DNA from 2 places in the Streptomyces violaceus genome. Region 2 is predicted to be linked to the other one. Evidence: riboswitches for the same ligand, from Rfam matches in the RefSeq annotation. Region 2 holds a riboswitch; the other holds the start of a gene.
What was found. Region 2 has a riboswitch for cyclic di-AMP ahead of OG542_RS21425 (M23 family metallopeptidase). Riboswitches for the same ligand answer to the same signal wherever they lie in the genome.

Region 1 (7,040 bases), 570 kb from region 2:
GAGGATGAGGTCGAGGGCCTCGCGGTTGGAGCCGAGGTTGGGGGCGAAGCCGCCCTCGTCGCCGAGGCCGGTGGCCAGGCCCTTGCTCTTCAGGACCTTCTTCAGCGTGTGGTAGACCTCGGCGCCCCAGCGCAGCGCCTCGGAGAAGGACTCCGCGCCGATCGGGGCGATCATGAACTCCTGGATGTCCACGTTGGAGTCGGCGTGCGAGCCGCCGTTCAGGATGTTCATCATCGGCACCGGCAGCAGGTGCGCGTTCGGGCCGCCCAGGTAGCGGAAGAGCGGCAGGTCGCTGGCCTCGGAGGCGGCGTGGGCGACGGCGAGGGAGACGCCGAGGATGGCGTTGGCGCCGAGGGAGCCCTTGTTGTCGGTGGCGTCCAGGTCGAACATCGCCTGGTCGATCAGGCGCTGCTCGGTGGCGTCGTAGCCGACGAGCTCCGGGCCGATCTGCTCGATGACCGCGAGGACGGCCTTCTCCACACCCTTGCCCAGGTAGCGGTTCGAGTCGCCGTCACGCAGCTCGATGGCCTCGAAGGCGCCCGTGGAGGCGCCGGACGGGACGGCGGCACGACCGGTGCTGCCGTCGTCGAGGCCGACCTCGACCTCGACCGTGGGGTTGCCTCGGGAGTCCAGGATTTCCCGGGCTACGACGACGTCGATGGACGGCACGAGCATCTCCTTCTGATGTGACGCTGGGTACGCGGGTCGCGTGGACCCGGCGAGGTGCGGGCCGTGGTGGCTCGCGACATGAGCCTAACCGGCTCGGGCCGATCGGCCACCGGGTCGCCCACCCCATGGACAGAACCGAGAGTAAATTGTTTCCGAACGGAACAAAGACGGTGACGGAAAAGTCCGGCAGAAGAAACCCCGCCCCGGCGCGTACGGGGGAACACGCGCCGGGGCGGGGAGCCCTTGAGAGCCGCTGCTTACTTCAGGTGCAGCTGCTGGCCCGGGTAGATGAGGTTGGCGTCCTCGACGATGTCCTTGTTCAGCTGGAACAGCTTCTCCCAGCCGCCCTCGACCTTCTCGTCCGCCGCGATCGAGCTGAGGGTCTCGCCCTTGACGACCTTGTACTCGCCGTCGCCCTTCTTGACCTTCTTGCCGGTCGGGGTGGTGACGGTCTTCTTGGCGGCCGGGCGCTCGTCGGAGCGGGAGGCCGGCTGCTGCTGGGTCTCGCGGGACTCGGTGCTCTGCTGCGAGGAGCTGCCGGAGTCGCTCGAGGAGGAGCCGCCGCCGCTGTAGCCGGCGCTCGACAGGCCCTTGCCGCAGACCGGCCAGGCACCCTTGCCCTGGCCCGCGAGGACCTTCTCGCCGATCTCGATCTGCTGCTCCTTGGTGGCCTGGTCGGCGGTGGCGGCGTACTTGGTACCGCCGTAGCCGGACCAGGTGGAGGCGGAGAACTGCAGACCGCCGTAGTAGCCGTTGCCGGTGTTGATGGACCAGTTGCCGCCGGCCTCGCACTGGGCGACGGCGTCCCACTCGGAGGCGGTGGCGGCGGAAGCGCCGCCGGCCGCCATCAGCGGGGCGGCGACAGCGGCGCCGGTGACACCGGCGACGGCGATGGCACGGCTGGCCTTGGACGGACGGCGGTGCTTGCCCTTGCTGGAAAACAGCATGGAAGGATCCCCTCACCGACGCCTGCGAGGTGAGCTGTCGGGTTCGGGCCGGTTGAGTTGCCCGGCCGCGCCCCTCCCGGGACACGGCTTCACCCCAAGCCCTTCCGGCGCAACCGGCCGGTCGGGCACTTACCTTGGGTCCCCCGCTCCTGCCTACGGCGCTTGACGCGACGACTGTTCCCGTACGGCCGCTGGCAGGATTCGGCGTTGCGGCAGCCGGGGCTCGTGGTGACGAGCGGTCCCGACCGTAGCCACGCGATCCGCCGAATTTCAAAGACGATCAGGGCTTCTGAGATCTATCTCTCACGGACCCCAAACGGGACATTAGCCGCGAATCATGACGCGAACTCGCGCGGGTTCGGGGCGACTTCCGCCCCTGTTTCCGCACTGCCCGAACAACTACTTCTCGCCCGCTTCGCCCTCTACCGTGAGCGTCTGACCGGGGCGGATGAGGTTCGGGTCGGTACCGACAGCCTTCTTGTTGCCGTCATAGAGCTCGTGCCATCCGCCGCTGACGTCAAGGGAGTCGGCGATGGACCAGAGACTGTCGCCGATACCCACGATGTAGGCACCCTCGGACGTGTCGCGGGAGCCCTCCTCGTCGCGCGAGGCGTGACGGCCCGTGGAGTCGTCCGTGCGGCCGTTCTCGGGCGTTTGGGTTTCGTCGGCACTGGGGCCGCGGTGACGGCCGGAGCCGGTGTCGGTGCCGGTCTCGGTGAGAGCCGAAGAGTCGTCGTCCTGCCGCGAGTTGCCGGACCTGTCACGCTCGGGCGTCGTCGACGGGGAGCTGTCGGGCTCCTGGTCCCGCGAAGCGGACTCCTCGGAGTCGGGCGACTTGTCGGACGTAGCGGAATCGTCCTTCGAGGTCGACGACTCGTCAGGGGTCGGCGAGTCGGACGGCGAAGGGGAGGAACCGAGGGAGTCGAGCAATCCGGATGAATCCGACGAACCAGACGAGTCATCCGAGTCAGACGACTTCTTGTCCTGCTCGAGGCCGGAGAGCAGTCCGCAGGTACGCCAGGCGCCGGCTCCCTGGTCGGCGAGGATTCTCTCGGCCACGGCTATCTGCTGGGAACGGCTGGCCAGGTCGGCGCTCGGGGCGTAGTCGAGGCCGCCGTGGTTCTCCCAGTCCTCCTGGGACAACTGCAGGCCGCCGAAGTATCCGTTGCCGCTGTTCTGGCTCCAGGCGCCGCCGGTCTCGCAGTCCGCGATCCGGTCCCAGGTCGTGCCGTCGGCCGCGCTGGCGCCGGAGGCTCCGAGGAGCGGGATCGCGATGGCGGAGCCGGTCACTCCGGCCGCGACGAGGAGAGCCGGAGCCTGGCGGGGGCGACGGTGCCGACCGTTCCCGGAGAGCATACGGAGACCTTTCGCAAGAGGGCAGTGACCGGCGCGGCGCCGGATTTCCCAGGCCGCGCTGATGATGGGTGAACGTATAGGCAGACGATCACTTGTCACAAGTTAATGCCGCGTAGATCACGTGAAGATCACAGTCCTGACGGCGTGTCACCTTTGGGCGGGCGTGAACTCCACCGGCAGGGTGCGCAGCCCGCGCATGATCAGGCCGCCGCGCCACCTCAGCTCGGCCGGGTCGGCCGCGAGCCGGAGGTCCGGGAGGCGGGTGAGGAGCGTGGCGAGGGCGGTCTGGCCCTCCAGACGGGCGAGGGGGGCGCCGAGGCAGTAGTGGATGCCGTGGCCATACCCGAGGTGCTGGTTGTCGCGGCGGGCGAGGTCGAGCACGTCCGGATCGGCGAACCGCTCCGGGTCCCGGTCCGCGGCGGCCAGGACGACGAGCACCGGGTCGCCGGCCTCGATGTGCTGCCCTCCGATGGTGAGCGGCTGCGTGGCGAAGCGCCAGGTGGCGAGCTCGACGGGGCCGTCGAAGCGCAGGAGTTCCTCGACGCCGGTCTCCAGGAGGCCTCTCTCCCCGGCGGCGAGGGAGGCCTGGAGCCGGGTGCGCTGCTCGGGGTGGGTGAGCAGGGCGTAGGTTCCGTTGCCGATCAGGTTCACGGTCGTCTCGAAACCGGCGAACAGCAGGATGAAGGCCATGGCTGCGGCCTCGTTCTCGGTGAGGTGCTCGCCGTGGTCGGAGGCGCGGATGAGACCGGAGATGAGGTCCTCGCCGGGGGTGGGTTCGGCGGGCAGCGCCTCCCGCTTGCGGTGGATGAGGTCGGCGAGGTAGCCGCGCATCTTCTTCACGGACCGCGCCACGCCGCCCCGGGGTCCGCCCTGGTGACGGATCATCATGCCCGCCCAGTCCCGGAAGTCGTCCTGGTCCTCGCGGGGGACGCCGAGCAGGTCGCAGATGGCGTAGATGGGGAGCGGGAAGGCGAACTCGTGGATCAGGTCGGCGGACCCCCGCTCCGCGAACCCGTCGATGAGACCGTCGGTGAGCTCCTGAACCCGCTGCTCGAACTCGGCGACCCGGCGGGGCGTGAACGCCTTGGACACGAGCCGCCGCAGCCGGGTGTGGTCCGGCGGATCGATGTTGAGCAGATGCGTCATCAACTCGGCCTTGCGCTCCCCGGGGATACCGGTCTTGCCCTTGGCGTGCGCGGGTTCGTGGTGATGCGCCGGGTTCTTGGAGAGACGGTTGTCGGCGAGGGTCTGCTTGGCATCGGCGTACCGCGTGACCAGCCAGGCCTCCACACCGCTGGGGAGCTTGGTCCGGTGCACGGGGGCGTGCTCGCGGAGCCAGGCGTAGGCAGGGTAGGGGTCGGTGGCGAACTCCCACGAAAACAGCTCGGGCACCCCGGGCACTTCATGTTGCATGCCATGACCCTACGCAGCGGCGGAGCGCGTCACGCCCGTCGGTCTCAGGCCCGGTCTCCGCCCTCGGTCTCCCTGATCGCGTCCCGGTACGCGCGGGCCGCCGCCCTCAGGGCCGCCTCCGGGTCCACTCCCTCCGACTCGGCGCGGACCGCCAGGGCCAGGAGGTCGTAGCCGATGCCTTCGACGGGTGGGAGCGGTATGTCCAGGTTCGCGGTGCGGGCCCGGGAGGCCAGCTTGGCGGCGAGGGCCAGGCCTGGCTGGCCGAGGGGGATGCCCTCGGTGACGGAGGTGCGCTGCTTCTCGACCGCCTTGGTGCGCAGCCAGTGCTCCTTGACCTCCTCGGGGGTGGTGGCCGTCTCGTCGCCGAAGACGTGCGGGTGGCGGTGGATCAGCTTGGCGACGATGCCGCCGGCCACGTCGTCGATGGAGAAGGGGGCCTCCCCATCTTCCGGGCGGCCTTCCTCGGCGATGCGGGCGTGGAAGACGACCTGGAGGAGGACGTCTCCGAGCTCCTCGCGCAGCTCGTCGCGGTCGCCCTCCTCGATCGCCTCGACGAGTTCGTACGCCTCCTCGATGCCGTACTTCGCCAGGCCCATGTGGGTCTGCCGGGACGACCAGGGGCACTCGGCGCGGATGCGGTCCATGACCTGGACCAGGTCGAGGAGGCGGGCGCCCGGCAGGTCGTAGGAGGCGGGGAGCAGCTCCAGCTCGGGCATGTCGACGCGGCCGGTGCCGGCCAGGCGCGCCAGGCCGTCCGTCAGGGCCGGCTCGCCCTCGCCCGTCGCCACGACGACCACCGTGCGGCCCCCGGCACAGGCGTCGACCAGCTCCTGGGCGGCCGGGGACGCCTCGTCGACGGTGATCCCCGCCTCGCGCAGATACGGGAGCTGCGGGTGGGTGCCGTCCGCGCACAGCACCTGGTCGGCCGCGTGCAGTGCCTGCCAGGCGGGCCAGGACAGCAGGCCGGGGGCGACGCGGTGGCTGGTGGTGAGCAGGACGATGCGGCCGGGGGCGGCGGCCGTGCCGGGGGTGGCCTGCTCGGGGCGCGGGGTGGCTTCGGGACTGTTGGCGTTCACGATTCGAAGCTATCCCACGCCGCCGACGGCCCCAGAAGTTATCCACAGGCCCCGGAGGACGGGTGCGCCCCTGCGGCGCCGCTGCGGCGTCCCTACATGCCCTGCTGCGTCTGGGCCGTCGTCACATCCCGCACCCACGGCGTCTTGGCGTCGGCGCGGCTGCTCTTCTGGACGTCCCAGGCGCCGTAGCGCGGGTTGAGGTCGACGTTCAGGTCCTTGGAGGCGTCGGACAGGGCCTTCCAGAACTCGGGGCGGCTGGTGTCGGTGCCGAGTTTCTCGGCGAGCTTCTGGGCCTCGAGCTGGAGGCGGAGGTTCTCGTCCAGGCGCTCCGGCGGGATGCCGTACTGCTGGAGCCAGGTCGTCTCCAGCCCCTCGGCACCGCCGGCCTGCTCCTCCAGGCCGGACCGCATCTCCTGGATCTCCCTGCGGGTGACGGTCACACCGGCGTCCTCGGCGGCGCGGTGCAGCACCCGGTCGAGGATCATGGTGTGCAGGGTGTCGCGGGTGAGGGTGCCGGTCCGGGCGATGGCCTGCTGGTACTGGGCGTCGTTCCGCACGGTGGCCCGCTGGGCCGCGCGTACCTCGCCGACCCGTTCCTCCAGCTGGGAGACGGTGATCCGCTGCCCGCCGACCACGGCCGCGGCGCCGGGATGCGCGTCGTTTCCGCAGGCGGTGAGGAGGGGCGCCGCTGCGGCGATCGCGGCGGTGAGGACGAGCGCGGTGCGACGGCGGCGGTGCAAGGGGAACCTCCCGAGGAGATTGTGCGACGGTGCACAAGGTCTTGCGTTGATCGATGTTAGGCAGTGGGCGAGCTCTGGCCAACCCATTCGACCAACGATTCACCAGGACTTCCGGCACCGGCACGCCGCCCCGAGGCGGGCTAGCCTCGCACCTGCCCCAGCCACCGCAGCGTCCGGCGGATCTCCGCGCCCAGCGGGTGGCCGGGGCCGTGGGTGCGCTCCACGTCGTGCAGCAGCCGGGCGAGTGTGTCGTGGGCGGCGCCGCGGTCGCCGAGGGCGAGCAGGAGGTGCCCGATGCGGCGGCGGACGTCGTGCGCGAGCTCGGGACCGCCGGCGGCGACGTACTGGTTCTCGTAGTAGGGCAGCACCGCCCGGTACTCGGCGAGCGCGGCGGCCGGTTCGCCCAGCTGTTCCAGGCACTGGGCGGCCTCGTAGCGGAAGCGCAGGGACTGCGGGTCGGCCTGGCCGGCCTCGGCTGCGCGTTCGTCGGCGAGGCGGCGCAGCTCGGGCAGGGCGCGCCGGTACTGACCGTCGTCCAGGAGCGTGGCCGCGTACTGCTTGCGCAGGGTGCGTACGACCGGGGAGTGCTCGCCGTGCTGTTCGGCGGCGGCGGGCAGGGTCGCGCCGAGGATGTCGACGGCCTGGGTGATGCGGCCCTCGCCGAGCAGCCGTTTGACCTCGTCGACGGCGCGGGCGATGTCCGTCTTCCCCGGCGTCTCGGTGACGGGCGTGGCGGGCGCGGGCTGGGGCGCCGGGGTGCGCGCTCGGTCCGGCCAGGGGGCGTGCGGGCGCAGGAACGGGCGGGTGGGGTCGAGGGGTGCTCCGGTGGGCGTCCCGCG
Region 2 (7,040 bases):
CACTACCCTTGCTTTAAATTTGAATCAACGAGTCCGGCCCCTTGTGACGTGCCTCACTCAAGTGCCACAGGGGGGACCGCGTGCCGCCTCACGAACAGGCCGTGGAGGACCTCCGCCGCCAGGGCACGTCGTCCGACGTCGGCCGTGTTCCGTCCTCCTGAAGCCCCTGCGCGATCGCCGCGGAGATCTCCTCCAGCTGCGCCACCTGCTCCTCGCTGAGCCGGTCGAACACAAAGTTGCGCACGGTCTCGACATGCCCGGGCGCCGCGCGCTCCAGTACGGCGAACCCCGCGTCGGTCAGTGCGGCGATGCTGCCCCGCTTGTCGTGCCGGCAGGCCTCGCGCCGCAGCATGCCGTCCTTCTCCAGCCGCGTCACCGCGTACGTCAGGCGGCTGCGCGTGATCTTCAGCCGCTCGGCGAGATCGGTCATGCGCAGCCGCTGTTCGGGGGACTCCGACAGGACGGACAGGATGGAGTAGTACAGGTGCGGCATGCCGGCGTCCTGCTGGAGCTGCCGGTCGATCGCGTCCTCCAGGAGCAGCGAGGAGGCGATGTACGCGCGCCAGGCGCGTTGCTCCTCGGGGGTGAGCCAGCGAGTCGTCATGCCGCCAGTGTAGGTTTGTTTCAAACTTGAACCAAGACCCGGCGAGTTCGATCCCGCCGGTCCGCCGTCCCACCCGACCGGGGAGCGTCGATGCCTCACCCGTACGTCCTGCTGTCCGCCGCCGTCTCCCTCGACGGCTACCTGGACGACACCGGGCCCGAACGCCTGCTGCTGTCCGGCCCGGCCGACTTCGACCGGGTCGACGAGGTCCGGGCGTCCGTCGACGCGATCCTGGTCGGCGCCGGCACCATCCGCGCCGACAACCCGCGCCTGCTGGTCAACTCGGACGAGCGGCGCGCCGCCCGCACAGCCGCCGGCCGGCCGGCATACCCCCTCAAGGTGACCGTCAGCGGCTCGGGCGACCTCGACCCGGAGGCGCGGTTCTGGCACACCGGCGGCGAGAAGGTCCTCTACACGAGCGACCAGGGCGCCGAGCGTGCCCGGGCCCTCGGCCTCGCCACCGACGTGGTCCCCCTCGGCACCGACCTCGACTGGCGGCGGCTCCTCACCCACCTGCACGACGTACGGGGTGTGCGACGGCTCATGGTCGAGGGCGGCGGCCTGATCCACACCCAGCTCCTCACCCAGGGCCTCGCCGACGAACTCCAGCTGGTCCTCGCCCCGCTCTTCGTGGGCGATCCGAAGGCGCCCCGCCTCTTCGGGCCCGGCGGCTACCAGGGCGGCCGGCTCCGGCTGCTGGAGACGCGGCCCATCGAGGACGTCGTCCTGATGCGGTACGAACCCACCGCCCCCGGTACCGGCTCCCTCGCCACCGCGGCCGACCACCACTGGCTGGCCCTCGCCTGCGAACTGGCGGACCTCTGCCCGCCGTCGGACACGGCGTTCAGCGTGGGCGCGGTGGTGGTCGCGGCCGACGGTACGGAACTGGCCCGCGGCCACTCCCGCGAGGGCGACGACCCGGTCGCGCACGCCGAGGAGGCGGCCCTGGCGAAGCTCGACCCGTCCGACCCGCGACTCGCCACCGCCACGGTCTACAGCAGCCTGGAGCCCTGTGCCCGCCGCGCCTCCCGCCCCGCACCCTGTGCCCGGCTGCTCCTCGACGCGGGCGTACGCCGAGTGGTCACCGCCTGGCGCGAGCCGGACACCTTCGTCCCGGACGCCGACGGCAGCGGCGTGCTGGCGGCCGGCGGGGCGGAGGTCGTCGCACTCCCGGAACACGAGCACCGGGCCAAGGCCCCGAACCGCCATCTGCTGTAGGGGAGGCGAGGGCGGACCCCGCACCGGCAACCTGCTCAGCATGGGGTGGTCACGAGTGGTCCCGCGGATGGCGTACACTGGAATCACAACGACGCGGGGTGGAGCAGCTCGGTAGCTCGCTGGGCTCATAACCCAGAGGTCGCAGGTTCAAATCCTGTCCCCGCTACTGAAGGCCGAGGGCCGGAATCCGAAAGGGTTCCGGCCCTCGGTGTATTTCCGGGTTTCCGCACCTCCGTTACTGCCAGTGAGCGCAGCTCATCGCTCCGCATGGCAACTGACACACCGTCAATACCCAGCAGTCACTTACGGAGCGGTCAACTCGCCCGATTTGGGCCGGTCATGGCAGGTAAGTCCGCACGAAAAAGGTTAATGATCAAGTGGAATCGCTGGAATCCACTCCCCGGGTCTATTAACGTTCGATAACGCAGCGCGGTCGTCCCAGCCGTCACAGAAGGCGGCTCCGTGCGCACGCGCCGAATCCCGAAAGGGAACCGGGGAACCACCACTTGGGGTGAATCGGGCGTAAACCGCCGTGGAAGCACGGTTGTTATACGCGCGTAGGAGACCTTCCTGCTCCGAACCCGTCAGCTAACCCGGTAGGCGAGAAGGAAGGAAAGGAGTACGCCCACGTGGCGTCCAACCGGCCTGCCCCCGCGGCCCCGTTCGCGCGCAACCAGCGCGACACCGAAAAATTCGGCTACGGCGGTCAGCGCACCGACGAGGGCCCGTTCCAGGAGTGGAACCCCACCGAGGAATCCATCCGTCCCGTCCGTGGCCGGCATCGCGTCACCAAGCAGCGAGGCGGAGGCCTCGCCCGCAGCTCCACCGTCCTGGGCGTCGGCGTCATAGCCGCCGTGGGCGCGGGCGGCATGGCCAGCGCCCAGACCGGCAAGCCGCCGGTGTCCATCTCCGTGCCGGACCTGCCCTCGGTGGGTTCCCTCATCTCGGACGACGACACCCCCGCGGGTTCCTCGACTCCGCTCAGCGGTCTCGGCACGGTCACGGCGGACACCGAGGAGAACTCCTCCGGTGCCGGCGAGGCGCTGCGCGCCCGGATCATGGCCCAGGTCGAGTACCAGCAGGACCAGATCGACACCAAGGCCGCGCAGGACGCCGCCGACGCCGCCGAGAAGGCGGCCGCTGAAGCCGTGGCCAAGGCGGAGCAGGAGGCCAAGGCCAAGGCCGCCGAAGCCAAGAGGAAGGCGGAGGAGGAGGCCAAGAAGAAGGCCGAGGCCGAGCGGCTCGCCGCCCTCGCCAAGCAGTTCACGCTGCCGACCTCCTCGTACACCCTCACCTCGAGCTTCGGTCAGGCCGGCGCCTACTGGTCCTCCGGCTACCACACGGGTCTCGACTTCGCCGCTCCCACGGGCACGCCGATCAAGGCGGTGCACAGCGGCACCATCACCGAGGCGGGCTGGAACGGCTCGTACGGCTACAAGACCGTCCTCACCCTCGATGACGGCACGGAGATCTGGTACGCGCACCAGTCCTCCATCGGCGTCAGCGTCGGCCAGAAGGTCAGCACGGGCGATGTCATCGGCCGCGTCGGTGCCACCGGCAACGTCACCGGGGCCCACCTGCACCTCGAGGTTCACTCCGGTGGCTCCAGCAGCGGCATCGACCCGATGGCGTGGCTGCGGGGCAAGGGACTGAACCCGTAAGCGGCAGAAGCCAGTCGAAGCACCGGTAGCCCTGACGACGACCCCCCGACGTCAGGGCTACCGGTCTTCGGTGTGTGCGTCGCCGGTGTGTACGGGGGGCGTTTACAGGACCTTTGCGTCCGCCCTGGAATGAGCCGCTCCGGCACGGCCGTTGACGAGGAGCATGACTTCTCTTCGCAAGCTCGGCTCCTCCGACCTCGAAATCTTCCCGCTCGCCCTCGGCGGCAACGTCTTCGGCTGGACCGCCGACGAGGACCGGTCGTTCGCCGTCCTCGACGCGTACACCGCCGTCGGCGGCAACTTCGTCGACACCGCCGACGTCTACTCGGCGTGGGTGGACGGCAACCAGGGCGGCGAGTCCGAGACCGTCCTCGGCAAGTGGCTTCAGGCGCGCGGCAACCGCGCCGACGTCGTCGTGGCCACCAAGGTCAGCCAGCACCCCGAGTTCCAGGGCCTGTCCGCCGCCAACATCAAGGCCGCTGCCGACGCCTCGCTGCGCCGCCTGCGCACCGACTACATCGACCTCTACTACACCCACTTCGACCAGCCCGACGTGCCGGTGGAGGAGATCATCGGGGCGCTCGACGACCTGGTGAAGGCCGGCAAGGTGCGGCACATAGCCGCCTCCAACATCTCGGCGGAGCGGCTGCGGGCCTCCCTGGAGTTCTCCGACCGCGAGGGCCTCGCCCGCTATGTGGCGCTCCAGCCCCACTACAACCTGGTCTCCCGCGACACCTACGAGGGTGAGCTCCAGGACCTCGCCGAGCGCTCCGGCCTGGCGGCCGTCCCGTACTACGCGCTCGCGTCCGGCTTCCTCACCGGCAAGTACCGGCCCGGCACGACCGTCGACAGCGCGCGGGCCGGCGGTGCCGCCAAGCACCTGGAGACCGAGCGGGGCCTGCGGGTCCTCGACGCCCTTGACGAGATCGCCGCGGCCCACGACGCCCCCGTCGCGACGGTCGCCCTGGCCTGGCTCGCGGCCCGGCCGACGGTGGCGGCGCCGATCGCGTCCGCGCGGACGGTGGAGCAGCTGCCGGCGCTGGTCGAGGTCGGGGAGCTCACGCTGACGGAGGCGGAGGTCGGCCGTCTCACGGAGGCTTCGGCCTGAGCGGTCCGCGTGGGCCGGCCGCCTCGGCTACGACCGGTACGGGTTGTACGCGGGGTACGCCGTCTCGTACGCGGGGTACGGCGTCGCCGGGGCGGAGTAGTACGGCGTCGTCGGATGGCCGTACCCGTACGCCCCGTACACCGGCCAGGGCGGTGCCGCCACCGGCACGGGAGGGGCCGTGATCCGCGCCGCGTGGTCCAGCGCGGGGCGGGCCGCCTCCCGGCGCCGCCACAGTTCCTCCAGCAGTTCCCGTTCCCGTACGACGAAGTCGGCCCCGGCGCGGCCGCGGCGGCCCCGGTGCCGCAGGAACGCCAGAGACGTGGCGTAGGCCTCGTACTGCGCCACCGCCCGCGCCGCGGTCTTCCCCGCGTGGCGGCGGGCGTACTGGCGGGCGATGCGCCGGGCCCGCATCGAGCCGAGCGCGTACGGCTCGGCCGGAGTCAGCCAGCCGGCGACGGCGTACGGGGGCAGCTCCGTCCGTACGGTCCTCAGCTCCCGCTGCCGCGTCCAGATCACCAGCCATGTCAGCAGCCCGAAGATGGGCACCATGAACGCCGCGTACACGGCGAAGAACCCGTACTCGCCGAACGCCGACGAGCCGTTCCACATCGCGTGCATGCCCATCGCGAGCAGCAGCCCGGAGAGGGGGAAGGCAACGCGGCGGATGTGCCGGCGGTCCGCCGAGAGCGCGGAGATGCCGAAGCCGATGCCCGTGAGGACGGTGAAGAGCGGGTGCGCGAACGGCGACATGACGATCCGCACGAAGAAGGTCGCCGCCGTGACGGAGGCGATGCCGCTGTGCCCGGCGAGCTGGTCGGTGCCGAAGGCGATGCCCAGGTAGAGGATGTTCTCCGTGAACGCGAAGCCGGTGGCCGTGACGCCGGCGATGACGACTCCGTCGACGATGCCGGTGAAGTCACGCCGACGGAAGAGGAAGACCAGTAAGACGGCGGCCGCCTTGGCCGACTCCTCGACCACCGGCGCGATGACGGTCGCGCCGAGGGTGTCCGCTCTCGTCGGGTCCGCGGTCGCCGTCGCTATCCACTGGGTCGCGAAGCTGTTGGCGACGATCGCTATCAGCGCCGCCGCGCAGGCTCCCCAGGCGAAGGAGAACAGCAGGTTCCGCCAGGGGCCCGGTTCGACCCGGTCCAGCCAGCGGAACGCGGCTATCAGCAGGGGGACCGGGAGGACGGCCAGCCCGAGCCCCACCAGGAACCCTTCCGTGCCGGTCTCCTCGCGGACCAGGGCGAGGATGACGAGGCCGGAGATCACGAGGAGTGTGGACAGCGCGCCGTAGCGCACCCAGGCGCGCTGCCACCAGTGGGCGTGCCGCAGAGGTCCGCCGGCAGAGAGGCCGGCGAGGGGCACGCCGTCGGGGGGACCGCTGGGGTACGACGGATGTGGGGGGCAGGTGGCCACGGCATTGACCCTAACGACGGATGGGCGCTGTCCGCAGGCGGGAGAGAACCGGAGGCGGTCAGGCGCCGGCGGGGGGTTGCTCCACGTGCTGTACGCGACGGAAGAGGAGGTCGTTCACGACATGTCCCTTGTCCAGTCCCTGGCCCTCGAAACGGGTCAGGGGGCGGAAGTCGGGACGGGGCGCGAAACCGCCGTCCGCCTGCGTGTTCTCGAAGTCGGGGTGTGCGGTGAGGACCTCGAGCATCTGCTCGGCGTACGGTTCCCAGTCGGTGGCGCAGTGAACCGTCCCGCCGGGCTTGATGCGGGTCGCGGCGAGGGTCAGGAAGTCGGGCTGGATGAGCCTGCGCTTGTGGTGCCGCTTCTTGGGCCAGGGGTCGGGGAAGTAGACGCGGAGGCCGTCGAGGGAGTCCGGGGTGAGCATCTCGCGGAGCAGGATGATCGCGTCACCGTTCGCGACCCGGATGTTGGACATGCCGTCCCGGTCGGCGAGATTGAGCAGATTGCCCTGGCCGGGGGTGTGGACATCGACGGCGAGGATGTTGGTGCGGGGGTCGGCGGCGGCCATCTGGGCGGTCGCCTCGCCCATGCCGAAGCCGATCTCCAGGACGACGGGATTGTCGTTGCCGAACAGCTCGGCGAGGTCGAGCCTCTGGTGCCCGTCGATGTCCAGTCCCCACTTGGGCCACAACCGCTGCAGCGCGTCCGCCTGCCCCGCGGTCACCCTGCTGCGCCGCGGCTGAAAACTCCGGATACGCCGCTCGAAGTGCGATCCGGCGGGATCGGCCTTCGGCCCGTCGGGAAAGCGCGGCTCACCCTTGGCCCGCGTGTGCCGGATGGAAACACCGGGCGCGTGGTCGGGGTGCTCGCCGTCGGGGGTGGTGGGCGGCTGGGGGCTTTCGGGGGTATTCACGGAGTCAGACACAGTGAGGCCGATTTTACGGCCGTCGCGTAAGGGGATGCGGTGGGGGCGAGGCCGCGGCACCCCGCTCCGCCGCCTCGCGGACCCGCCCGGACCCGGCGTCACAGCCCG

Region 1: linked by a shared signal. The riboswitch ahead of OG542_RS24150 (transglycosylase family protein) and the one ahead of OG542_RS21425 (M23 family metallopeptidase) in region 2 are both predicted to bind cyclic di-AMP.

What each region holds. Positions count from the first base shown of each region.
Region 1 is NZ_CP107911.1:5,322,098-5,329,137, reverse strand. Features, by position in the region: gene eno (phosphopyruvate hydratase) at 1-669, opposite strand, end outside; gene OG542_RS24150 (transglycosylase family protein) at 927-1,616, opposite strand; cyclic di-AMP (ydaO/yuaA leader) riboswitch at 1,621-1,787, opposite strand; gene OG542_RS24145 (transglycosylase family protein) at 2,016-2,972, opposite strand; gene OG542_RS24140 (cytochrome P450 family protein) at 3,120-4,385, opposite strand; gene OG542_RS24135 (nucleoside triphosphate pyrophosphohydrolase) at 4,430-5,461, opposite strand; gene OG542_RS24130 (SurA N-terminal domain-containing protein) at 5,554-6,201, opposite strand; gene OG542_RS24125 (serine/threonine-protein kinase) at 6,342-7,040, opposite strand, start outside.
Region 2 is NZ_CP107911.1:4,750,709-4,757,748, forward strand. Features, by position in the region: gene OG542_RS21410 (MarR family winged helix-turn-helix transcriptional regulator) at 89-604, opposite strand; gene OG542_RS21415 (dihydrofolate reductase family protein) at 695-1,822, shown strand; tRNA gene OG542_RS21420 (tRNA-Met) at 1,915-1,988, shown strand; cyclic di-AMP (ydaO/yuaA leader) riboswitch at 2,284-2,440, shown strand; gene OG542_RS21425 (M23 family metallopeptidase) at 2,452-3,483, shown strand; gene OG542_RS21430 (aldo/keto reductase) at 3,647-4,591, shown strand; gene OG542_RS21435 (PrsW family intramembrane metalloprotease) at 4,619-6,010, opposite strand; gene trmB (tRNA (guanosine(46)-N7)-methyltransferase TrmB) at 6,069-6,932, opposite strand; gene lhgO (L-2-hydroxyglutarate oxidase) at 7,031-7,040, opposite strand, start outside.